DNA from 3 places in the Sphingopyxis sp. NFH-91 genome. Region 1 is predicted to be linked to each of the others. Evidence: predicted binding sites of a transcription regulator. Region 1 holds the regulator's gene; each other region holds the start of a gene.
The links. Region 1 encodes LexA, which represses DNA repair genes until DNA is damaged. Its sites were predicted from a motif close to GTTCCNCNCTTGTTCT; they were not measured.
Positions count from the first base shown of each region.

Region 2: a site for LexA is predicted at 2,745-2,760, ahead of uvrA (excinuclease ABC subunit UvrA). Genes of this name have one in related genera too.
Region 3: a site for LexA is predicted at 5,857-5,872, ahead of L0963_RS02485 (ribonucleoside-diphosphate reductase subunit alpha). Genes of this name have one in related genera too.

Region 1 covers NZ_JACBGA010000006.1:128,920-136,951, reverse strand. The annotation lists gene L0963_RS14080 (sensor histidine kinase) at 1-1,153, shown strand, start outside; gene moaC (cyclic pyranopterin monophosphate synthase MoaC) at 1,169-1,642, shown strand; gene L0963_RS14070 (molybdopterin molybdotransferase MoeA) at 1,639-2,829, shown strand; gene lexA (transcriptional repressor LexA) at 2,895-3,578, shown strand; gene L0963_RS14060 (hypothetical protein) at 3,699-4,274, opposite strand; gene gltX (glutamate--tRNA ligase) at 4,344-5,810, shown strand; gene L0963_RS14050 (citrate synthase) at 5,848-7,134, shown strand; gene L0963_RS14045 (aspartate aminotransferase family protein) at 7,228-8,032, opposite strand, start outside.
Region 2 covers NZ_JACBGA010000004.1:313,055-321,086, reverse strand. The annotation lists gene L0963_RS11745 (hypothetical protein) at 1-355, opposite strand, end outside; gene L0963_RS11740 (M13 family metallopeptidase) at 462-2,537, opposite strand; gene uvrA (excinuclease ABC subunit UvrA) at 2,772-5,663, shown strand; gene L0963_RS11730 (hypothetical protein) at 5,873-6,424, opposite strand; gene L0963_RS11725 (putative quinol monooxygenase) at 6,579-6,911, opposite strand; gene L0963_RS11720 (substrate-binding domain-containing protein) at 7,151-8,032, shown strand, end outside.
Region 3 covers NZ_JACBGA010000001.1:497,070-505,101, forward strand. The annotation lists gene L0963_RS02460 (IS110 family transposase) at 252-1,169, shown strand; gene L0963_RS02465 (hypothetical protein) at 1,338-1,844, shown strand; gene L0963_RS02470 (hypothetical protein) at 1,998-2,228, opposite strand; gene L0963_RS02475 (ribonucleotide-diphosphate reductase subunit beta) at 2,365-3,426, opposite strand; gene L0963_RS02480 (hypothetical protein) at 3,458-3,847, opposite strand; gene L0963_RS02485 (ribonucleoside-diphosphate reductase subunit alpha) at 3,860-5,815, opposite strand; gene L0963_RS02490 (EAL domain-containing protein) at 6,482-8,032, opposite strand, start outside.

The DNA.
Region 1 (8,032 bases):
CGGCGACCTCGCCTCGATCGCGATCCTGGCACTCGCAGGGGCGCTCGGCGCGGTCCTTGTTTATGGCGCGCAGCCGCCGCCCGCCGCAACGCCGCCTGCCGCTGCCTCTCCGGTCCCCGTCGAACCGCCGCTGCTGCTGCGCCATCCCGATTTCACCCGCTGGGCCGATCAGGAGCGCGAACCGGTGCTGGGGGTAATCGACAATGTCGTCGCCATCGCCAACGATGCAGCGGTCCGCCTGCTCGGACGCCACATCGTCGGCGCCGACATCCGTACCGCGATCCGCCATCCGGTGGCGGCCGAATGGCTGTCGGCTGGCGACGTCGACACGGGCGCGATGACCGTCGATCTCGCCGACTATCCGCGGCCCGGCCAGCGCTGGACAATGCGGATCGCGACGCTGTCGCACGGCGGCCGCATCATCTTTTTGTCCGACCGCTCGGCGATCGATGCCGCCGACCGCATGCGGTCCGATTTCGTCGCCAACGCCAGTCACGAACTGCGCACGCCGCTTGCCGCGATCCTCGGCTATGTCGAGACATTGCAGGACATGAACGACGAGGCCGATGCCCCGACGCGCAACCGTTTCCTCGCGATCATCGAGCGCGAGGCGCGGCGGATGCAGCAGCTCGTCATCGACCTGCTGTCGATCTCGCGGGTCGAAGCCGATCGCTTCCGCCGCCCGACCACCCCGGTCGATCTCGCCGCCATCGTCCGCCATACGCTCGCCCAGATGAAGGACAGTGCGGAGGCGCGGCCGCAGGACATTGTCGATCGCCTCGGCGACGCTGCACAGCCGGTGCTGGGCGACGCGGCGCAGCTCGGCCAGCTCGTCCACAATATCGTCTCCAACGCGATGAAATACGGCCGCCCCGGCACCCCGGTGACGGTCGAACTGACGCGCGAAGGCCGCCGCGTCCGTCTGTCGGTCCAGGACGAAGGCGAAGGGATCGCGCCCGATCACCTCCCGCGCCTCACCGAACGCTTCTACCGCGTAGACGAAGCGCGCAGTCGCTCGGTCGGCGGCACCGGGCTGGGGCTGGCGATCGTCAAGCACATCAGCGAACGGCATAACGGCCAGCTCGATATTAAAAGCGAAGTCGGTAAGGGCACACGCGTGTCCGTGTCCTTCCCGCTGTCCGAAGCGCACTGACAAAGGACCGCATCGATGACGAACCGACCAACACATCTCGACGAAACCGGCGCGGCGCATATGGTCGATGTCGGCGCGAAGGCCGCGACCGGTCGGCGTGCCGTCGCCGGCGGCCGCATCACGATGACGCCCGAAGCGCTCGCCGCGATCCGCGCTGGCGACGCGCCCAAGGGCGATGTGCTGTCGACCGCGCGCATCGCCGGCATCATGGCGGCCAAGCGAACCGCCGAGCTGATCCCGCTCTGCCACCCGCTGGCACTGACCAGCGTCGCCGTGGACTTCGACTGGGAGGCCGATGGCATTTCGGTCCGTGCGACCGCCGCGACGACCGGGCCGACGGGGGTCGAGATGGAGGCGCTAACCGCCGCGTCCGTCGCATTGCTGACGCTCTACGACATGGCGAAGACGCTCGACCGGGCCATGGTAATCGGCGATATCCGCCTGCTCGAAAAGAGCGGCGGCCGGTCGGGCGACTGGCGCGCCGCATGAGCGCGCTGCTCGCGGTCGAAGAGGCCCAGGCGCGGCTGCTGGCGCTGAAGCCGCCGCTCGGCGCCGACAATATCGGCGTGGCGCAATGCGCCGGGCGCTATCTTGCACAGGACGTCGTCGCTGGGCGCGACCAGCCCGCCGCGGCGCTGTCGGCGATGGACGGCTATGCGATCCGATTTGCCGATATGCCCGGCCCGTGGACGATCGCCGGCGAAGTCGCCGCCGGCACCGCGCCCGCCCACGCGCTCGGCCCCGGCGAAGCGATCCGCATCTTCACCGGCGCGATGCTGCCGGACACGGCCGATACCGTGGTGGTGCAAGAGGATGTCATCGCCGATGGCGCGCGCCTGACGCTCACCGGCGATGGCCCCGCGTCGCGTGGACGCCATGTCCGCCCGCGAGCGAGCGACTTTGCGGCAGGGGCACATTTGCTCACGGCGGGATGTCGCCTCTCTCCCGGCGCGCTCGCCGCCGCCATCATGGGCGGTGCGGGCGACCTGATCGTCGGGGGACGCCCGCGCGTCGCGATCCTGACGACAGGCGACGAACTGGTCGCGCCCGGGCGTGCGCTCGCGCCCGGCCAGATACCCGACAGCAACGGCACCATGCTCGCCGCGATGCTCGCCGCCGAACCCGCGGACGTCACGCTGCCACTGCGCGCGCGCGACGATCGCGGCGTTCTCGCCAATATATTGGGCGATATGGCGCGGCGGCACGATGTCATCGTTACCGTTGGCGGCGCGTCGGTGGGCGATCACGACCATGTCCGCGGCGCGCTCGACGATGCGGGCGGGCTGCTCGATTTCTGGAAGATCGCGATGCGCCCCGGCAAGCCGCTGATCGCCGGCCGGATCGGCGATGCGATCCTGCTCGGCCTGCCGGGTAATCCGTCGTCGGCGTTCGTGACCGCGACGCTCTTTGTGCTACCGCTCGTCCGCCACCTTGCCGGGGCGGCCGCGCCGCTGCCGGTGTTGGAAAAGGCGCCACTCGCGGTTCCACTCGGCCCCGGCGGGGCAAGGCGCGATTATTTGCGCGCGCGCCTCGACAAGGGGCTGCTCACCCCCTGCGACGGACAGGACAGCGGCCAGACGCAACCGCTGATCTCCGCCAACGCGCTGATCGTCCGCGATATCGGCGCGGCACCCCGCGCGGCGGGGGAGCTTGCAAGCTATATCGCGATCGCTTGACAAGTTCCGGTCTGTTCCACTATCGTTCCCCTTATGTCCGGCAACGCCATCATGGAGAACGACCGATGTTGACCGCGAAGCAGCATGAACTGCTCCACTTCATCCAGGAACGGCTCGACGCCAGCGGCATCTCGCCGTCGTTCGAGGAAATGAAGGAGGCGCTGGGCCTCAAGTCGAAATCGGGCATCCACCGGCTGATCAGTGCGCTGGAGGAGCGCGGCTTCCTGCGCCGCCTGCCCAATCGTGCGCGCGCGCTCGAAGTGTTGAAGCTGCCCGACGCGGCCAAACCCAAAACACGGAGCGAAAGCGACAATGTGGTGCCGCTGCGCAAGCCCGCACCGGCGCTGAAGCCCATCGCCGCGAACGACATTATCGAAGTGCCGCTGCACGGCAAGATTGCAGCGGGCGTCCCGATCGAGGCGTTCGAGGATTATAACCGGCTCGCCGTTCCCGCCGCGTTGCTCGGCGCGGGCGAACATTATGCGCTCGAAGTATCGGGCGACTCGATGGTCGAGGCGGGGATTTTCGACGGCGATTATGCGCTGATCCAGAAGGCTAGTACCGCGCGCGAGGGCGATATCGTCGTCGCGCTCGTCGACGGACAGGACGCAACGCTCAAATATTTCCACCGCGAAGGCCGGATGGTGCGCCTCGATCCCGCCAACAGCGCCTATGAACCGCAGCGTTACGAAGCCGATCGCGTTATGGTGCAAGGTCGGCTGTCGGGACTGCTTCGTCGTTACCACTAAGCTCGTGCGGGCGACGCCATGGATGCGTATCGCCCGCGCGCAGCGCCGAAACGAGCCGCGGCTTTGTGCCCAGATAGAGCACAAGGCCGCCGCTTTGTTCCAGCGTATCGCGGTCGATCGTCAGCCAGCGCGCGACGCATTCGCGCGGTAGCCAGCGTTCGCTGATGACCACATCGGCGGCGGCGCAGGCGGCCGCCATCTCCTCACCCGCGATCCGGTCGCGCCGTGCGCGGCGAGGATGACGCGCGGCGCATCGCCTCTGCCCTGTGTCCAGCGGCAGAAATCGCGATTGCAATCGACATGGTCGAGATCGCCGAGCGCAACGAGCGGCGTGTCGATCCCCGCCGCTTCGGCCATCGCGTCGCGTACGAAATCGCCGGCACGATCGCGCAGCATGGCATAGCCGCCGCCCGGCACGGCGGCCGCGATATGCCGCCCGTCGCCGGTCACGAGCAGGTCGGGGCGCGGCTGTGCGAGCAGCACCGCCATCCCCGCCATGGCGCAAAGAAGCCCGATCCATTGCGCCGCGGTCGGCAAAGCGACCCACAGCGCGATCCCCGCGCCGAAGGCCACGGGAAGCCAGAGCGGCAGCCGCTCGCACTCGGTCTCCAGGCGCCTCTCGAGCGCCGCCGGCAAGGCGCCGAACCATGAAAGCGTTTGCGCGGCAATGGGCGTTTGAAGCGTGCTTGTCGCCATGCTAGGGGCAGCCCCGAAATCCGCCGCGGTCCCTGTTCGCGGCCGGCAGCCTGAGTGAAAGAGGCCAGAGTGGCAACCGAAAACAAAACCGAATTGGCAAAAGCGACCCCCGAAGCGACGGGCGCCGCCGTCGTCACCCGCTTCGCCCCCTCTCCCACGGGATATCTGCACATCGGCGGCGCGCGGACCGCGCTGTTCAACTGGCTTTTCGCACGCCATCACGGGGGCAAGTTCCTGCTGCGGATCGAGGATACCGACCGCGCACGCTCGACCGACGCCGCGATCGACGCGATTCTCGACGGGATGCAGTGGCTCGACCTCGATTGGGACGGCGAGACCGTCTATCAGTTCGCGCGCGCGGCACGCCATGCCGAGGTTGCACACGAGCTGCTCACCAAAGGCGCGGCCTATCGCTGCTATCTGACGCAGGATGAACTCGCCGCGATGCGCGCCGAAGCGCAGGAAAAGCGCATCCCCTTCCGCGTCCGCAGCCCGTGGCGCGACCGGGACGACGGCGATCCCGCCGCGCCGCACGTCCTCCGCCTGCGCGCGCCGCAGGACGGTGCGGTGACGATCCACGACCGCGTGCAGGGCGAGGTGACGGTCCAGAATGCCGAGCTCGACGATTTCATCCTGCTCCGCAGCGACGGCACCCCGACCTATATGCTCAGCGTCGTCGTCGACGATAACGACATGGGGATCACCCATGTCATCCGCGGCGACGATCACCTGAACAACGCCTTCCGCCAACTCGCGCTGATCCGTGCAATGGCGTGGCGCGAGCCGGTTTATGCGCACGTCCCGCTGATCCACGGCGCCGATGGCGCAAAGCTGTCGAAACGCCACGGCGCGCTCGGCGTCGATGCTTATCGCGACGAGCTTGGCTATCTGCCCGAGGCGGTGAACAATTATCTGCTCCGCCTCGGCTGGGGGCATGGCGATGCCGAAATCATCAGCCGCGAGCAGGCGGTCGAATGGTTCGATCTTGCCAATGTCGGCCGCTCGCCGTCGCGCTTCGATTTCAAGAAGCTCGAGAATCTGAACGGTCATTATATCCGCGAGGCCGACGATGCCCGGCTTGCGGGCCTGGTGGCGCCGCGCATCGAGACGCTGGTCGGCCGCGCGCTCGACAGCGACGACCGCGCATTGCTGGCGCGCGCGATGGACGTGCTCAAGCCGCGCGCCAAGACGCTGGACGAGATTGCCGAGGGCGCCGTCTTCCTGTTTGCTGTGCGTCCGCTGGCGGTCGAAGAGAAAGCTGCCGCGCTGATCGCCGAAGCCCCGGAAGGCTTGCTGGCGAATGTCACCGACCGCCTGCGCGCGCTCGGCGACTGGTCGCACGATGCCATCGAGGCGGCGGTGCGCGAGACGAGCGAGTCGGCCGGAGTTGGCCTTGGCAAGCTGGCTCAACCGCTGCGCGCCGCGCTGACCGGCCGCACCGTTTCGCCGGGCATTTTCGACGTCTTGCTGCTATTGGGGCGCGACGAGAGCCTGGCGCGACTTGACGCAGCGCACAATTATCCGGCAGGGGCGTAGCCACTCACTCTCCCGCCCGCAGATCAGGGGAAAAAATATGACCGACCAGACCGCGAAAATCACCCTGGGCGACAAGATTGTCGAGAGTCCGGTGCTGAAGGGCACCGTCGGTCCCGACGTCGTCGACATCCGCAAATTCTACGGCCAGACCGGCGCCTTCACCTATGATCCGGGCTTCACCTCGACCGCGAGCTGCGAGTCGAAGCTGACCTATATCGACGGCGACGAAGGCGTCCTGCTCCACCGCGGTTATGCGATCGGCGATCTTGCCGAACATTCGACCTTCATGGAGGTCGCCTATCTGCTCCTGAACGGCGAATTGCCGAGCGGCGACGAGCTGGCGAAGTTCGATACCACGATCACGCGCCACACGATGCTGCACGAACAGCTTGCGACCTTCTATCGCGGCTTCCGCCGCGACGCGCACCCGATGGCGATCATGTGCGGCGTCGTTGGCGCGCTGTCGGCCTTTTATCATGATTCGACCGAAATCCACGATCCGCACCAGCGCATGATCGCGAGCCACCGCCTGATCGCCAAGATGCCGACGATCGCGGCGATGGCCTATAAATATTCGGTGGGTCAACCCTTCATCTATCCGCAAAACGACCTCAGCTACACGCATAATTTCCTGCGCATGACCTTCGGCGTTCCGGCCGAGGAATATGAGGTTGATCCGGCGGTCGTCCGCGCGCTCGACCGCATCTTCATCCTGCATGCCGACCATGAGCAGAATGCGTCGACTTCGACCGTTCGCCTTGCGGGTTCGTCGGGCGCCAATCCCTTCGCGTGCATCGCGGCGGGCATCGCCTGCCTGTGGGGACCGGCGCATGGCGGGGCCAACGAAGCCGCGCTCAACATGCTGCGCGAAATCGGCCGCCCCGAACGCATCCCCGAATATATCGCGCGCGCGAAGGACAAGGATGACCCGTTCCGCCTGATGGGCTTCGGCCACCGCGTGTACAAGAATTACGACCCGCGTGCGACGGTGATGCAGAAAACCGTGCGCGAGGTGTTCACCGCGCTCAAGGTCAACGATCCGGTCTTCGACGTCGCGCTGCAGCTTGAGGAAATGGCTCTCAACGACGATTATTTCGTCGAAAAGAAGCTCTTCCCCAATGTCGACTTCTATTCGGGCGTCATCCTGTCGGCGATCGGCTTCCCGACCACGATGTTCACCGCGTTGTTCGCGCTCGCCCGTACCGTCGGCTGGGTCGCGCAGTGGAACGAGATGATCTCGGACCCCGCGCAGAAGATCGGCCGCCCACGCCAGCTCTACACCGGCCCGACGCAGCGCGCCTACGTCCCGGTCGACAAGCGCTGAGGACGGACCGGGAGCCTGTCCCGGTTCAGAACCGATTGCAGAAAGGGGCCGCATGTGCGGTCCCTTTTTTGTGCGCCCGCCAGAGCGGAGCCGTCAATCGATGCGCTCCAGAAGCTCGGCAAGCTTGCCGAACATCGCGTCGATCTCCGCCTTTTCGACGATCAGCGGCGGCGACAGCGCGATGATGTCGCCCGTCGCGCGGACCAGAAGCCCATTGTCGAAGGCGGCGTGGAACAACTCCATCGCCCGCGCCGTCGGGGCGCCGGGTCGCGGTTCGAGCTCAATGCCGGCGACAAGCCCGATCGAGCGGATGTCGATGATGTGGCGCCGCCCCTTCAGGCTGTGCGCCGCATCCTCCCAATAGCCGGCGAGTTCGTTCGCCCGTTCGAACAGCCCCTCGCGCGCATAAAGATCGAGCGTCGCGAGCCCCGCCGCGCTCGCAAGCGGATGGCCCGAATAAGTATAGCCGTGGAACAGCTCGATCCCGCCCGGCACGCTTTCGATCACCGCGTCGTGCAGCTCGCTCTTCACCGCGACCGCGCCCATCGGCACCGCCGCGTTGGTGAGCCCTTTCGCCATGGTGATGATATCGGGGGTCACCCCCCACGCCTCGGCAGCGGTCGCCGCGCCGACCCGGCCGAATGCTGTAATTACCTCGTCGAAGATCAGGATGATGCCATGCCGGTCGCAGATCTCGCGCAGCCGCTGGAGATAACCGGCCGGGGGAATCAGCACGCCGGTGGATCCCGCCATCGGCTCGACGATCACCGCCGCGATCGTTTCGGCGCCATGCAGGTCGACGAGCCGCTGAAGGTCGTCGGCGAGTTCGGCGCCGTGTGCCGGGAAACCGCGCGTAAAGGCGTTGCGCGCCAGATCGTGCGTGTGCCGCAGATGATCG
Region 2 (8,032 bases), on a different contig from region 1:
GGCTGGTGTCGCCCGCCTTGCAGGCCGCGACATCGGCCTCCCACTTTTGGCGTTCTTCGGCGGCCATCGCCGCGACGCGAGCCTTTTCCGCTTCATAAGCGGCGGTTTCATCGGCATATTTTGCCTGCGCAGCGGCGACCTGCTCGGCTATCGCAGCCTTTTGCTGCTCATATTGCGAAACGCTCTGCTGATAGCGCGCGGTTTCGGCATCGGCCTTCGCGAGCTGCTCGGCATTCAGCTTCGCGGTATCCGCGCGCTCCTGCACGGTCGTGCCGTCGGGCAGCTTCTGAGCCATCGCCGGCGCCGAACTCATCAGCGCCGCGACGACCGCGGCGGCAAAAATCGATCTGGTCATCGAGAAATCTCCTTAAACCGAGCACCCTGCCCGTCCAACGCTTTGCCGCAAGATGCGTTCCGCGGCCAGCGACATTGCGCGGATGGGGTAGCTGGGCGCCGCCAACTTACCAGATGCGCGTGCGATCCTCGGGTTTCAGATAATATTTGGCCCCCGGCGCGACGTTGAACGCCCTGTACCAGGCATCAACGTTGCGCAGCGGACCGATGATGCGCCAGCGCGCCGGGCTGTGCGGGTCGCTCGCCACCTGCTGCTTGGTCGCATCCTCGCGCGACTTATCACGCCACGCCTGCGCAAAGGCGAGGAAGAAGCGCTGATCGCCCGTCAGCCCGTCGATCACTGGCGCTTCCTTGCCGTTTAGCGAACGGTGATAGGCGTCATAGGCGACCTCGAGCCCGGCGAGGTCAGCGAGATTCTCACCCATCGTCAGATCGGGGTTGATGAACGCACCCGGCGCCGCCTCATAGGTCGCATATTGCGCGCCGAAGCCCTTGGCCTGCGCATCGAAGCGCGCGGCATCTTCATTGGTCCACCAATCGCGCACGGCGCCGCTCGCATCGATCTTGCGCCCCTGATCGTCGAAACCATGGGTGATTTCATGGCCGATCACGGCGCCGATCGCGCCATAGTTGACCGCATCGTCGACCGTCTCGCTGAAATAGGGCGCCTGCAGGATGCCGGCGGGGAAAACGATCTTGTTTTCGAGCCCGCCGTTATAGGCGTTCACTTCCTGCGGGTTCATGGACCATTTCTTGCGGTCGACCGGCTTGTCCAGGTCGGCGAGCTGGTAGGCATATTCGAACGCCGCGCTGCGCTTCACATTGCCGTAAAGGTCAGCGGGATCGATCTTGAGGCCCGAATAATCGCGCCACTTGTAGGGGTAGCCGACCATCACGTCCATCTTGTCCAGCTTGGCGAGCGCGGCTTCCTTGGTGGCGGGCGCCATCCAGCTGTTGCCGCGGATACGGTCGCCCATCGCCAGCTTCAGATTGGCGACGAGCGTTTCCATCTTCGCCTTGGCACTCGGCGGGAAATATTGCTTCGCATATTCCTCGCCGACCAGCTCGCCCAGGCTGCTATCCACAAGGCGCAGCCCGCGCTTCCAGCGCGGCCGCATCTCGGTCACGCCGCTCAGCGCTTTGGAGAATTCGAAGCGGCTGTCGACCCAGTCGTCGGACAGATAATTGGCCGCATTGTCGGCGAAATGGAATTCCTGCCACAGCTTCAGCGTATCGAGCGGTGTCTTGCCATAAAGCGCTGCAATGTCGCGGATCGCGGTATTTTCGTTGACGATGATGCGCTTCTGCGCCGGAATTTCGGCGCCCGCGAACCAGGCGTTCCAGTCGAGCCCGGGCGCATAGACGGCCAGCGCCTCCGACGACATCGGGTTATTGATCTTGCCCAGATCGCGGCGCTCGGCGATTGCCCAGCTCACCTTGGCGATCTCGGTCTCGAAAGCGAGCACCGCATCGGCGGCCTTTTCGGGATCGGGGTTACCGATCATCTTCATCGTCCGCGCGATGTAGGCGCGATAGGCCTCACGCTGCGGCTTGAAGCTGTCATTCAGATAATAATCGCGGTCGGGAAGCCCGATCCCGCCCTGCCCGAGCCACAGGACGTTGACGGTCGGCGTGTCGGGATCGGCATAGGGACCGCCACCGACGATCGAGGCGCCGAAGCTTCTCTGGGACGCGCCCATGAAGCGCGCCATCTCGCTTTTATCCTTGATCGCCGCGACGGCGTCGATATCCGCCATCAGCGGCTTGGTGCCCAGTTGCGCAACGCGCTTTTCGTCCATGAAGCTTTGATAAAGCCCGCCGACCTGACTGGTCGCGGGTGCGCCGGTGACGAGCTGGCGAAGCTGACGCTGCGTCAGATTATAGACATCGTAATCGACGCCGGCCGACGCCTGATCGGCCGGAATTTCGGTGCGCGCGAACCAGCCGCCATTGGCATATTTATCGAAATCGTCGCCCGGCTTTACCGACGGGTCTCGTGCGCTCAGATCGACGCCCCAGCTTCCGAAGGTCAGCGGCTTGAGCGACCCATCTTCGGCGCCGGCCGCAGCATCGGTCGCGGCGACCAAGGAGACGCCGGCACCCGGATTACGGGCCAGAACAGGTGCTGCGATCAGGGCAGCGGCGATAGCGACGGCAGCGGTGCCGCCCAAAAACATCTTCATTCCCCAGTCTCCTACCCCCGCGCACGGTTCAAGGGCCGATCCGCCGCAGGCCATGGCGACTTGTCCGCCCGCGCCAATCGCAGGTCAAGCAAGATGCAGGACGCTGGTCGAACGCACTCGTTCGTTGGTGGAATCGCCACCCCGTTGCGCGCAAAGCAGCCGCTTCCTATCTAGGCGTTCGAGCGAGCGGCGCCCTCTTGCGCGGCCGGAACAAATCTGGAACATACCCACCCCATGAGTCTCACCCACATTTCGGTGCGCGGCGCGCGCGAGCATAATCTGAAGGGCGTCGACGTCGATCTGCCGCGCGATGCGCTGATCGTCATCACCGGCCTGTCGGGCAGCGGCAAGTCGAGCCTCGCCTTCGACACCATCTATGCCGAGGGTCAGCGGCGCTATGTCGAGAGCCTGTCGGCCTATGCGCGCCAGTTCCTCGAAATGATGCAGAAGCCCGACGTCGAACATATCGACGGGCTGTCGCCGGCGATCAGCATCGAACAGAAGACGACGAGCCGCAACCCGCGCTCGACCGTGGCCACCGTCACCGAAATCTACGACTATATGCGCCTGCTCTGGGCGCGTGTCGGCATTCCCTACTCGCCCGCGACCGGCGAGCCGATTTCGGCGCAGACAGTCAGCCAGATGGTCGACCGGGTGATGGACCTGCCCGAGGGCACGCGCGCCTATCTGCTCGCGCCCGTCGTGCGCGGGCGCAAGGGCGAATATAAGAAGGAACTCGCGCAGTGGCAGAAGGACGGCTTCACCCGCGTCCGCATCGACGGCGAATTTTACGAGATGGAGGACGCCCCGGCGCTCGACAAGAAATACAAGCATGACATCGAGGTCGTGGTCGATCGCATCGTCGTGCGCGAGGGGATCGCGACGCGGCTGGCGGACAGTTTCGAGACGGCGCTGAAACTCGCCGAAGGGCTCGCCTATGTCGACCTTGCCGATGGCGAGGTTCCAGGGCGCGACGGCGAGGTCGGCGGCGCCATGAAAGGCGCCGGAATCCCGGCCAACCGCATCATCTTTTCCGAGAAATTTTCCTGCCCCGTTTCGGGCTTCACGATCGCCGAGATCGAGCCGCGGCTGTTCAGCTTCAACGCGCCGCAAGGCGCCTGCCCGGCATGCGACGGCCTTGGCGAGCGGCTGGAATTTGACCCCGAACTCGTCGTTCCCAACCATGCGCTCAGCCTGAAAAAAGGCGCCGTCGTGCCGTGGGCGAAATCGAACCCGCCCTCGCCCTATTATATGCAGGTGCTTGAAAGCCTGGGCAAAGCCTATGGCTTCGGGCTCGACACGCCGTGGCAGGATCTGCCCGGAGAGGTGCAACTCATCATCCTTTACGGCAGCGGCGGCAAGCCGGTCGAGCTGACTTTCAAGGACGGCCGACGCACCTATACGACGCACAAGGCGTTCGAAGGGGTGATCGGCAACCTCAACCGCCGGATGCTCCAGACCGAAAGCGCGTGGATGCGCGAGGAGCTGGGTAAATATCAGACCGCGCAGCCGTGCGAGACGTGCCACGGCGCGCGCCTGCGCCCCGAACCGCTCGCGGTCAAGATCGCGGGCGAGGACATCAGCATGTCGGCGCAACGCTCGGTCGCCGACGCGCTAGCCTGGTTCAGCACGCTCGACGCAAAGCTCAACGATCAGCAGCGTCAGATCGCGAAAGCGATCCTGAAAGAGATCAACGAACGGCTCGGCTTCCTCAACAATGTCGGGCTCGATTATCTCAACCTCAACCGCACGAGCGGCACGCTCAGCGGCGGCGAAAGCCAGCGCATCCGTCTTGCGTCACAAATCGGCAGCGGCCTCTCCGGCGTGCTTTATGTCCTCGACGAACCCAGCATCGGCCTGCACCAGCGCGACAACGACCGGCTGCTCGCGACACTGAAGCGCCTCCGCGACCTCGGCAACACGGTGATCGTCGTCGAACATGACGAGGATGCGATCCGCCACGCCGATTATGTCGTGGACATGGGCCCCGGCGCGGGCGTCCATGGCGGCGAGATCGTCGCCGAAGGCACGCTGAAGCAAGTGCTGGCGAACAAGAAGAGCCTGACCGCGGCCTACCTCACCGGCGCGAAGAAGATCGAGGTGCCGGCGCACCGCCGTCCCGGCAACGGGTTCGACCTGGTGCTGAAGGGCGCGCGCGCCAACAATCTCCAGAATGTCACCGCGACGATCCCGCTCGGCACCTTCACCTGCGTCACCGGCCTGTCGGGATCGGGCAAGTCGAGCCTCGTCATCGACACGCTCTACGCCAGCGCGGCGCGCACGCTCAACGGCGCGCGGCTCGTCGCCGGGCCGCACGACAGCCTGACCGGCCTTGAGCATTGCGACAAGGTGATCGATATCGACCAGTCGCCGATCGGCCGCACCCCACGCTCGAACCCCGCGACGTACACCGGCGCCTTCACGACGATCCGCGACTGGTTCGCGGGGCTGCCCGAGGCGCAGGCACGCGGTTACAAGCCCGGCCGATTCAGCTTCAACGTCAAGGGCGGGCGCTGCGAAACCTGCACCGGCGACGGCCTCATCAAGATCGAGATGCACTTCCTGCCCGACGTCTATGTGACGTGCGAGACGTGCCACGGCAAACGCTACAGCCGCGAAACGCTCGAGGTGAAGTTCAAGGGGATGAGCATCGCCGACGTGCTCGACATGACGGTCGAGGATGCGGCGGAGTTCTTCAAGGCGGTGCCCGCGATCCGCGACAAGATGGAAATGCTCGTCCGCGTCGGCCTCGGCTATATCAAGGTCGGGCAGCAGGCGACGACCTTGTCGGGCGGCGAGGCGCAGCGGGTGAAGCTCGCCAAGGAACTCTCGCGCCGCTCGACCGGACAGACGCTCTACATCCTCGACGAACCGACGACCGGCCTCCATTTCGAGGATGTGCGCAAGCTGCTCGAAGTGCTGCAGGCGCTCGTCGATCAGGACAACAGCGTGGTGGTGATCGAACATAATCTCGACGTCATCAAGACCGCCGACTGGATCGTCGACCTCGGCCCGGAAGGCGGGGTCAAGGGCGGCGAGATCGTCGCGGCGGGCACCCCCGAACAGGTGGTGAAGGAACCGCGCAGCTTCACGGGGCAGTATCTGGCGCCGTTGCTGGAGAGATAGGGCGCGGCCCCCTCTCCTGTCATCCAGGATCAGGTCTGGGCCGACGAACGCGGGGCAAGCCCGCATCGATATTGTGATCCCCGGCGAAAGCCGGGGCCCAGATGGCGTGTCGCACCCTGTCATGGCCCCGGCTTTCGCCGGGGAACACTTGCCCACCTGTCCCAAGGCCATGACCGCCGAGCATGTCCGGGGTGACGATTTTTAAAGGATCAATGCCACACCGCCGACAGCGGATAGAGCGCGAGGAGCCAGATCAGGCAGGCGACGACGATACGGCGGTCCTTTGCCGCGATCGCGAGCGCGGCGACGGGGAAGAAGGACCATGCGAGGATGAAGGCACGCAACGAGCCCGCCCTGGGGAGTCCGACAAAGGCCCAGGTGACGGCGACCAGCGCGATATTGGCCAGCAAGACGCCGCCGATCACCAGCCGCCGCTGTTTGTCGAAATGGGCGTTGAGGTCGTCCCACGCCTCCGGATCGTCGGGAAAGACCAGGCTCGCCGCGACGAAATAGACCGCGGTGACGACGAAGCCGCCGAACAGGATCGGCCAGTTCAGCGGCAACAGCTCGCGCAGATTCCATCCGAACATCCAGAAGGTCACCACGTCGCACGACACGAACAGGCCGAGCAGCGCGGTCGGCCAGCCGATGCGGACGCGGTGGCTGGCTTTAAGCGCGCGCGCCAACCCGCCGAGCCCCTCGGCCAGCGCGAGGCCCAGGATCAGGCCGAAAAAGGAAAAGCTGAATTCAAACCCCGTCATATGCCCCCGGCCTGATCTCTCCCCGCCCGCTTGCGGGAGGGGCTGCGAGATTGCGAACCCGTTCGCTAGTCGCAGCGGTGTGGGCAATCAACATCGGATGCGCGCACCGGCGCGCGGCCCACCCCCAACCCCTCCCGCAAGCGGGAGGGGAGATTTACCCCATCAGCTTCGCCGCAATATCCTCGGCGGCATAGATGCGGATCGCGGGCGGTTGCGGCGAGAGGGCGCGCATGTCGGCGACGAAGGCGCGCGAGGCGGGCAGCGCGAAATGGGCGCGCACCGCATCGACGCTCTCCCACTCCTCGACGAACGTCAGACATTCATAAGCCGAGCCATCCCCAGCCTGTCGAGGCACGGCATCGATATGGCAATGATGCGCCAGACACCCCGGCTCGCCCCGCGATCGCGCACTATGCTCGGCGCCGAACTCAATCATGCGCTCGCCATGCTCGGGGGTCAGGATGACGTGGCCGGTGATGAGGATCATGTTACCTTTCTTGCCACACAGAAATGACCTATCTCTAGTTGTCTAGGAAAGGCGAAACAAAGACACTGCGTACCGCACTGCACAATGCGATACTCGTGATCGAGAATGCATAGCCATCCATGACACTTCCATGACACTCCCTGTCACAAACGCGTCACACAAAACCCCCAAATGGCCCTCAGCGAGTCGCCGCGGGGGTGGCGGCTTGGTTCGGTAACGACCCCCGACAGGATCATTTCATGGTGAAGAAATTTGCCCGCACCACCGGCCTGCTCGCCTGCGCTGCGACCGCCGCGCTGGCGCTTTCGGCGTGTCAGGATCAGGCCTCCTCGGGCGGCGCCGCGCGCGATTATATCAGCGCCGTCGGCTCCTCGACCGTCTATCCATTTGCCACCGCGGTCGGCGAAAAATTCGCCGAAGCGACGGGCAACAAGACGCCGAAGATCGATTCGACCGGCACCGGCGGCGGCTTCGAACGCTTTTGCCAGGGCGTCGGCGGTGACACCCCCGACATCTCGAACGCCTCGCGCCGTATGAAGAAGAAGGAATTCGACACCTGCCAGAAGAATGGCGTCAAGGACATCGTCGAAATCCAGGTCGGCATCGACGGCATCGCGCTGGGCGAAGCGCAGCGCGGCCCCGGCTTCAAGCTGACCGAGGAAGATGTCTATAAGGCTTTGGCCGCCAACCCCTATGGCAAGCCCAACACCGCCAAGACGTGGAAAGACGTCAACCCGGCGCTGCCCGCTGTCGGCATTTCGGTCTTCGGCCCGCCGTCGACCAGCGGCACCTATGACGCGTTCAAGGAACTGATCATGGGCAAGGGCTGCGACGCCGACCCCGCGATGAAGGCGCTGAAGGACAGCGACAAGGACAAGCATGAAGCGGTGTGCACCGGCCTGCGCGGCGCGCCCTTCTATGTCGAACAGGGCGAGAATGACAATCTGATCATCTCGAAGCTCGACAAGAACCCCGACAGCCTGGGCATCTTCGGCTTTTCGTACCTCGATGCGAACAAGGACAAGATCAAGGCGGTTCCGGTGCAGGGCGTCAGCCCGACCTATGACACGATCGCCGGCGGCAGCTATCCCGGCGCGCGCCCGCTGTTCATCTATATCAAG
Region 3 (8,032 bases), on a different contig from region 1:
GGCGCGCAGCGCCAGCGGCTGCTCCGTCAGCCCTTGCGGGCTGCCCCCTTGTATCTTGATAATGATGCATAAGCGCGTTTGCGGGAGGGTCCGCTAGCGGACCCTCCCGCGCCGTCTGCGAGCCCGTTGCCACCTAGGTTCTCGAGACCGCTGGGGAGCTTGGGCCCGGACGGATCTTTGCCAGCCCGCACGGTTGCGAGGGGTTGTACCCCGCACACGCAAGGAAGGGAACGAAGATGACGCAGCAAGATGTGATCGCCGGGATCGATGTGTCGAAGGACCGGCTCGATGTCTGTCTCTGGCCGACGGGTGAGACGATGGCCTTTGCGAACGACCCCGCCGGCTGTGCCCGGCTCGCCCGCCGGTTGGCAGGGCGGGCGGTGACGGCCGTCGCGCTCGAAGCGAGCGGCGGTTACGAGCGCGAGGCGATGGCGGCGTTGCGCGCGGCAGGCTTGCGCCTCCATCGCCTCAATGCGCTGCGGGTCCGCCGCTTCGCGCAAGGGTGCGGGGTCATGGCCAAGACCGACCGGATCGACGCCGCGGTGATCGCCCGCTACCTCGCCGCCGTACCGCAGCGCGCCGCCATCGACGAGCCGGCCGCCGAGGCCGTCGCCGAACTGGTCACCGCCCGCCGCCAGCTCGTCGAGGAGATGACCCGCTGCACCAACCAGGCCGCGCAGAGCCGGCAAGCTGTGCTCCAGCGCCTCGCCCGGCGGCGCATCGCGAGGATCAAGGCGGACATCCTCGCGCTCGATCAGGCCATCGCCACAGCGGTCGAGGCCGATGCCGACATGGCCCGCAAAAGCCGCCTGATGCGCTCGGTCCCCGGCGTCGGACCGGTCCTCACCCACAGCCTGCTGGCGCTGATGCCCGAACTGGGCCGCCTCTCGGGACGCCAGGCCGCCGCCCTCGTCGGGGTCGCGCCCTTCGCCTGCGAAAGCGGACGATACAAGGGACAGCGCCGCATCAGCGGAGGACGAAAACCCCTGCGCGATACAGCCTATATGGCCGCCCTCGTCGCCGCCCGGCACAATCCCGTCATGGCCGCCTTCAAACAACGCCTCGTCGACGCAGGAAAACCCCCAAAGCTCATCATCGTCGCCATCATCCGAAAACTCGTCGTCGCGCTCAACGCCATCATCCGAGATGAGCAGCCTTGGAAAGCTTGAAGACGGTTGCTCCCCATGGCTTCGCCAAAGGGAGGATCGGGTGGGACTGTTGCTGTGTGCCCCGGCCTTCGCCTGGGATCACGGGGCCGGGGGCGTGGAAACGGGAAGCGGCGGGGTTGCGCTGGCGGGGCTGGCGTCGGGGCGCAGCTGTCCCTATTTGTGCGGTTGATGAGCAATGGGGACAGAAGGATCGTCGTGATCGCGCGGCTGAAGCCCAAACCGCTGCTGGCGGGGGCGATCGTTTGCGCGCTGATATTGGCGGCGCTGGCGCTGGGGCAGGCGGAGCCGGTGCGCGGCGACGGCATGGGCGCGATGCTGCGGAACCTGGTCTTCGGCGATGCGGTGGCGACGACGGCGATGATCGCCGCGGCGATCGGCCTGTCGACCTGTTTCCGCCTGTGGCGCCAGCGCGACGCCTGGATCTTTCACGACGGTATGCGCCTCTATCGCGGCAACAGCCTGTCGTGGCCTCTGGCGACAATCCGCGATGTGGTTGTTGAACGCAGTGACATCGGCATCGCCTCGCTGCGGCTGGTCGTAGACGACGACAGCGAGACAACGCGCGAGCTGGTGAAGCTGCCGCTGCTCGAAGGCTCCCCCGAAGCGGTGCGCGGTGGCGTGCTGTTCGCGGCGGCGGGGGTGAAAGCGGTGCCGAGCGGGGTCACGGTGAATTGAGGGTGGCCGGGGGCGGGCCTTTCGGATTTCACACGAAGACGCTAAGCGGTCTGGCTTCCTCCCCATCGTCATTCCGGACTTGATCCGGCATCCATGGGCCATTGCGTCGGCTATAATGTCATGTCTGCCGCAATAACCGTCGCAGGTTTCGGATCAAACCGAAAACCCGCCCTTGTTCCGCCGGTTCGACCCCGCCGCCAGCACCTTCTTGCCCGTCGGGGTCAGCGTCCATTTCGCGCCCTGTTGCGCCACCAGACCCAGCTCGACGAGTTCGTCGCGGACGGGGTCGGTGAGGAGTTGGGGGCGGCGGTTCGACAGACCCTCCAGGCAGGCGCGTTGCGGCTGGCTGAGGATCAGCAATTTCAGTTTTTTCTTGTCGGTCATTTGCGACTTCTCTTTTCGATTATCGTTTCGGGCCGTGTGGCCCACCCCGCTTCGTCAAGCCAGCAAGCCGGCAAGCTTCGCTGCTCTTCCCCCCGGCCTGCGTCGGGGCAGGCTCTGAAGGAGAGGGGTTCGTTGGTTACTCCGCGGCGATGCCGGCCTGTTTGAACATGTCGTCGCCGCCATCGTCACTGCTCGCGGCGGCCGGGTCGTCGTTCGCCTTGGCCTTCTTGCGGCTGTCGAAGCTGGTCCACACGGTGTTCCAGTCGCCGCGCGTCGCGGCCTTCGAATATTCGGTGGCGCGCGTTTCGAAGAAATTGGCATGCTCGACGCCGTTCAGCAGCGGGGCGAGCCAGGGCAGCGGGTGTTCGTCGATCATGTAGATCGGCTGGAAACCGAGCTGTCCCAGGCGCCAGTCGGCGATGTAGCGGATGTAGCGCTTGATCTCTTTGGGCGTCATGCCGGGAACCGGGCCCTGTTCGAAGGCAAGGTCGATGAACGCATCCTCGAGCCGCACGGTCTTCTGGCAGCAATCGATGATGTCTTCCTTCACCGTCTTGGTCAGGCAGTCGCGTTCCTTGACGAAGGCGTGGAACAGGCGCGTGATGCCTTCGCAGTGCAGGCTTTCGTCGCGCACCGACCAGCTGACGATCTGGCCCATGCCCTTCATCTTGTTGAAGCGCGGGAAGTTCATCAGCATCGCGAAGCTGGCGAACAGCTGCAGCCCCTCGGTAAAGCCGCCGAACATCGCGAGCGTGCGCGCAATATCCTCGTCGCTGTCGACGCCGAAGGTGCCGAGATAGTCGTGCTTGGCGCGCATCTCGTCATATTCGAGGAACATGCCATATTCGCTTTCGGGCATGCCGATCGTGTCGAGCAGGTGCGAATAAGCGGCGATGTGAACGGTTTCCATGTTGCTGAACGCGGTCAGCATCATCTTGACCTCGGTCGGCTTGAACACGCGGCCGTACTTGTCGTGGTAGCAATCCTGCACCTCGACATCGGCCTGGGTGAAGAAGCGGAAGATCTGGGTGAGCAGATTGCGTTCATGGTCGCTGATCTTCTGCGCCCAGTCGCGGCAATCCTCGCCCAGCGGCACTTCCTCGGGCATCCAGTGGATCTGCTGCTGGCGCTTCCAGAAATCATAGGCCCAGGGATATTCGAAGGGCTTGTAGGTTTTGCGGGCTTCGAGCAATGGCATCGGCGTTTCCTCGGATCAGAATGGCGTGTGATTATTGGTCAAGACGACGTGACTCGGTGACGGGCAATCCCGCCTCGGTCGGAACATAGATCAGGCTGGCCTTGGTCCCTTCGAGCGCCTGAATTTGAAGGTAGCGCAGATACCCCTCGGGGCCACCAAGGCTGTTCTGCAGGATAGCGTTGGCCTGAGCGGCGCCCTTGGCACGAATAACCTCAGCATCGGCGAGCGAGATGGCGCTTTCCTTTTTTGCGCGAGCTTCAAGTATTGCGACTTGGCGCGAGGATTGCGCCTCGGCTAGCGCCGCCTCGCCCGCCAGGCGTTGCGAATAGACGCGATACTGCGGATAGCCGATCAGGAAGACGAGCAGTAGAATGATCGCTGCTCCGACCGCCGCGAGGGTACAACCCGCATTCTTGTTCATGGGGTTAGATCCTTATTGGCAGGCCAGACACTCGTCATAATCGGTGCTCTCGGCCGAAAGCTCGAACTTCGCCGCCTCGGGCGTGTTGTCGGCCTCGACCCCGCCCGCGAAGCCGGCGCGCTGGACCGATTTCGAGCGGAGATAATAGAGCGATTTGATGCCGAGTTCCCACGCGCGGTAGTGGAGCATGAGCAGATCCCATTTCTCGACGTCCGCCGGGATGAACAGGTTCAGCGACGCCGCCTGGTCGATATAGGGCGTGCGGTCGGCGGCGAGTTCGAGCAGCCAGCGCTGGTCGATCTCGAAGCTCGTCTTGAACACATCCTTTTCGTCCTGCGTCAGGAAGTCGAGGTGCTGGACGCTGCCGCCGCGCTCGAGGATCGAGTTCCAGATATTGTCGCTGTTCTTCGCCTTGTCGACGAGCAGGGCTTCGAGGTGCGGGTTGCGGATCGAGAAGCTGCCCGAGAGCGTCTTATGCGTGTAGATGTTCGCCGGGATCGGCTCGATACACGCGCTGGTGCCGCCGCAGATGATGCTGATCGACGCGGTCGGCGCGATCGCCATCTTGCACGAAAAACGCTCCATCACGCCCTGGTCGGCGGCGTCGGGGCAGGGGCCGCGCTCGTTGGCGAGCAGCATCGACGCCTGATCGACCTGCGCGCGGATATGCTTGAAGATACGCAGGTTCGACGACTTCGCCATCGCCCCCTCGAACGGCAGGCCGCGCGCCTGGAGGAAGCTGTGGAAGCCCATGACGCCGAGGCCGACCGAGCGTTCGCGGCTGGCGCTATATTTGGCGCGCGCCATTTCGGGCGGCGCGCGGTCGATATAGTCTTGGAGGACATTGTCGAGCATGCGCATGACATCTTCGATGAAGCGCTTGTCGCCGTTCCACTCGTCCCAGGTTTCGAGGTTGAGCGACGAGAGGCAGCAGACCGCGGTGCGATCGTTGCCGAGATGGTCGCGGCCCGTCGGCAGCGTGATTTCCGAGCAGAGGTTCGAGGTCGACACCTTGAGCCCGAGATCGCGATGATGCTTGGGCATCATGCGGTTCACCTGGTCGATGAAGATGATGTAGGGCTCGCCCGTCGCGAGGCGCGTCTCGACGAGCTTCTGGAACAGGCTGCGCGCGTCGACGGTGCCGCGGACGCTCTGGTCCTTGGGCGAGCGGAGGTTGAATTCCTTGCCGTCGCGCACCGCTTCCATGAATTCGTCGGTGATGAGGACGCCGTGGTGGAGGTTCAGCGCCTTGCGGTTGAAGTCGCCCGACGGCTTGCGGACCTCGAGGAACTCCTCGATCTCGGGGTGCGAGATGTCGAGATAGCAGGCGGCCGAGCCGCGGCGAAGGCTGCCCTGCGAGATGGCGAGGGTGAGCGAGTCCATCACGCGGACGAAGGGGATGATACCGCTGGTCTTGCCGTTGAGGCCCACGGGTTCACCGATGCCGCGCACCGCGCCCCAATAGGTGCCGATGCCGCCGCCGCGCGACGCGAGCCAGACATTCTCGTTCCAAGTGCCGACGATCCCTTCGAGGCTGTCGTCGACCGAATTGAGGTAGCAGCTGATCGGCAGGCCGCGGCCGGTGCCGCCGTTCGAAAGAACGGGGGTCGCGGGCATGAACCACAGCTTCGAGATATAGTCGTAGAGGCGCTGCGCATGCTCGGCATCATCGGCATAGGCCGAGGCGACGCGGGCAAAGAGATCCTGATAGGATTCGCCGGGGAGCAGATAACGGTCCTGCAAGGTTTCCTTGCCGAAATCGGTCAGCAGCGAATCGCGCGACGAATCAGTGACGACCTCGAATCGGCGCGCATGCACCTTGGGCTCCGACGAATCGTTGAGCTTTGCGGCGGGTGCCGCAGCCTTTGATTCGGCACCCGATTCGGGCGCTGCCGGAGCGTCATTCTTTGTCAGTTCCACCGTCGCCACGTCGCTTGTCTCCACCCGTTCGGTCTCGCGAAAATCCATGTTTCAATGCCCCGTTTTCCGACCGCGCAGCGGCGCAGTCTGTTCCCGTCTTGTTCGACTCAGGGCGAAGCCCCAGCCTAGCACCATTCGACCGCCGGGTGGCACTTATTTTCGGACGCAAAAAGCTGCTTCCCGCCCCCATATGGGATGGAGCGCGGAAATCCGCCACTTTCGGCCGCATACTAATTCTTGGGGTGCCCCCGTGGTCTACCCACCATCTATAGTGCCACGTCGGCGCGACGATGCAAGAGAGTAAATGACAGATTAGGGACTCGGTTCGTCGCTGATTTGATTCAACTCGTCGATGGAAAAGCACGCCTCAGGGAGCGATCGCCAGCGTTTCCGCGGGGTTCGGCCATATGTGGCGAAAGAGCATCGCTGTCGCAAAAAATCGGTGCGGCGGCACAAGATGTCGGGTGCCTCGGGAGAAGGGCTTTACCCCAAAAAGAAAAGGCCCCGGCAATGCCGAGGCCCAATCTTTGAAATTCGTTCGGGTTAAGCCGACGTGCCGCCGTTGCCGGAGCCGCCGCCACCCAGGAATCGCCAAAACCAACCCATGTCAGATCTCCTGTCGGTACTGCCCACGAAGAACAGTTAACGGAGCATATACCTTAATCGACATGGTAAATCGAGTCTTAACTATAAATTCCCGGCCAATCTGGCAGCTTAGGCGCGGCGGCTGTCGGAGGGGGTGGAGAGGCTGGCGAGCAGGTCGCTAATTAGCTGTGGTTTGCCAAGCAGATAGCCCTGGCCGATATCGCAGCCAAGCTGGTCGAGGAGCGCCATTGTCTGCGCATCTTCGATGCCTTCGGCGACTGCGGTGGCGCCCAGGCGGTGGGCGAGATCGATGGTCGATTTGACCACTTCGAGGTTGCGCTGCGAATCGCGCATGGTCATGACGAATCGCTTGTCGATCTTGATCTCGTCAGCCTCGATTTCGGTCAGATATTCGAGGTTTGACTGCCCCGTGCCATAGTCGTCGATCGACAGGCGCATGCCGGCGCGGCGGATCTGCGCGAGCGTCTGACGCGCCTGGAGGCTGTTTTCGATCTGCGCGGTTTCGGTGATTTCGATGGTCAGCCGTTCGGGCGGCAGATGATGCGCGCTAAGCATGACGCGGATCGTCGAGACGAGATCCTTGTGATCGAGTAGGGTCGCAGAGAGATTAACCGACATGTGAATTTCGGTGCCGAGTTTCTGCAACTGCGCCGCCGAACGGATCGCCTGGTCCATGACGAACAGGGTCAGGCGATAGATGTCCTGGCTCTTTTCGGCCTGGACGATGAATTCGTCGGGCGAGATCGGTCCGCGCGTGGGGTGCGTCCAGCGCACGAGCGCCTCGACCCCGACGAGCTGCCGCGTCGCGATTTGATATTGCGGCTGGAAGGCGACCCAGATGTCGCCAGCATTCAGCGCATCCTCGAGCTGCGAGTGGAAGCTGAGCTGCCAACCCGCATCGTCTTTTTGCTGCGGCGTATATTTGGTCCACAGGACGCGGCTGCGGATCGATTTTTCGGCGGCGACGAGCGCGGCGGCGAGACGCTGCGCGTTCGAGCCTTCGAACTCGTCATTGACCCCGAAAGCCATCGACACGTCGACCTTCAACTCGTCGATCGTCAGCGGCGCGTTGAACAGCGCGGCGAGCCCCATGAGTTGCGTCTCGATCTGGCTGTGCTGATAATAGGGGACGAGCCACGCGAAGGTGCCGTCGAGATCGTGATAGAGGGTGGTTCCTTGCGATGCGAGCTGAAGCCGGCGGGTCACCTGCCCGACGAGCTTGCTCAGTCCCTCGCCTGGAATGAAGGCGGCAAGGTCTTCGAAATTTACGACCTTAGCGGATATTACGGTCGCACTGCCGAAAGACTGCTGGGTGCGCAGTGCCTCGAAATTGGGCAAGCCGGACAAAGGATTCTCACGCTGCGCCGACCGGCGACGCCTCGACCGCGAAACATTGGCAGTAACAGTCGCAACGAAAAACAGGCCAGCACCAATCGAACTGCTGATCAGCATCGTCATCAAAACAAACTTGCCAACGATCAACGCCGAAACCGTGGCGGCGACTGCAAGATTGTACCACCGCGTCTGGCGTAGTGACAAGGCGGTGATAAGGGCGATGGCGGCGAGCGCGAAGGCCGGCGTCCAACCGATGTCGAACGGCGTGCCGCGCTTCAATGTTTCGGCGCCGACGACATGAACATAGGCGCCGGGCACGCGATC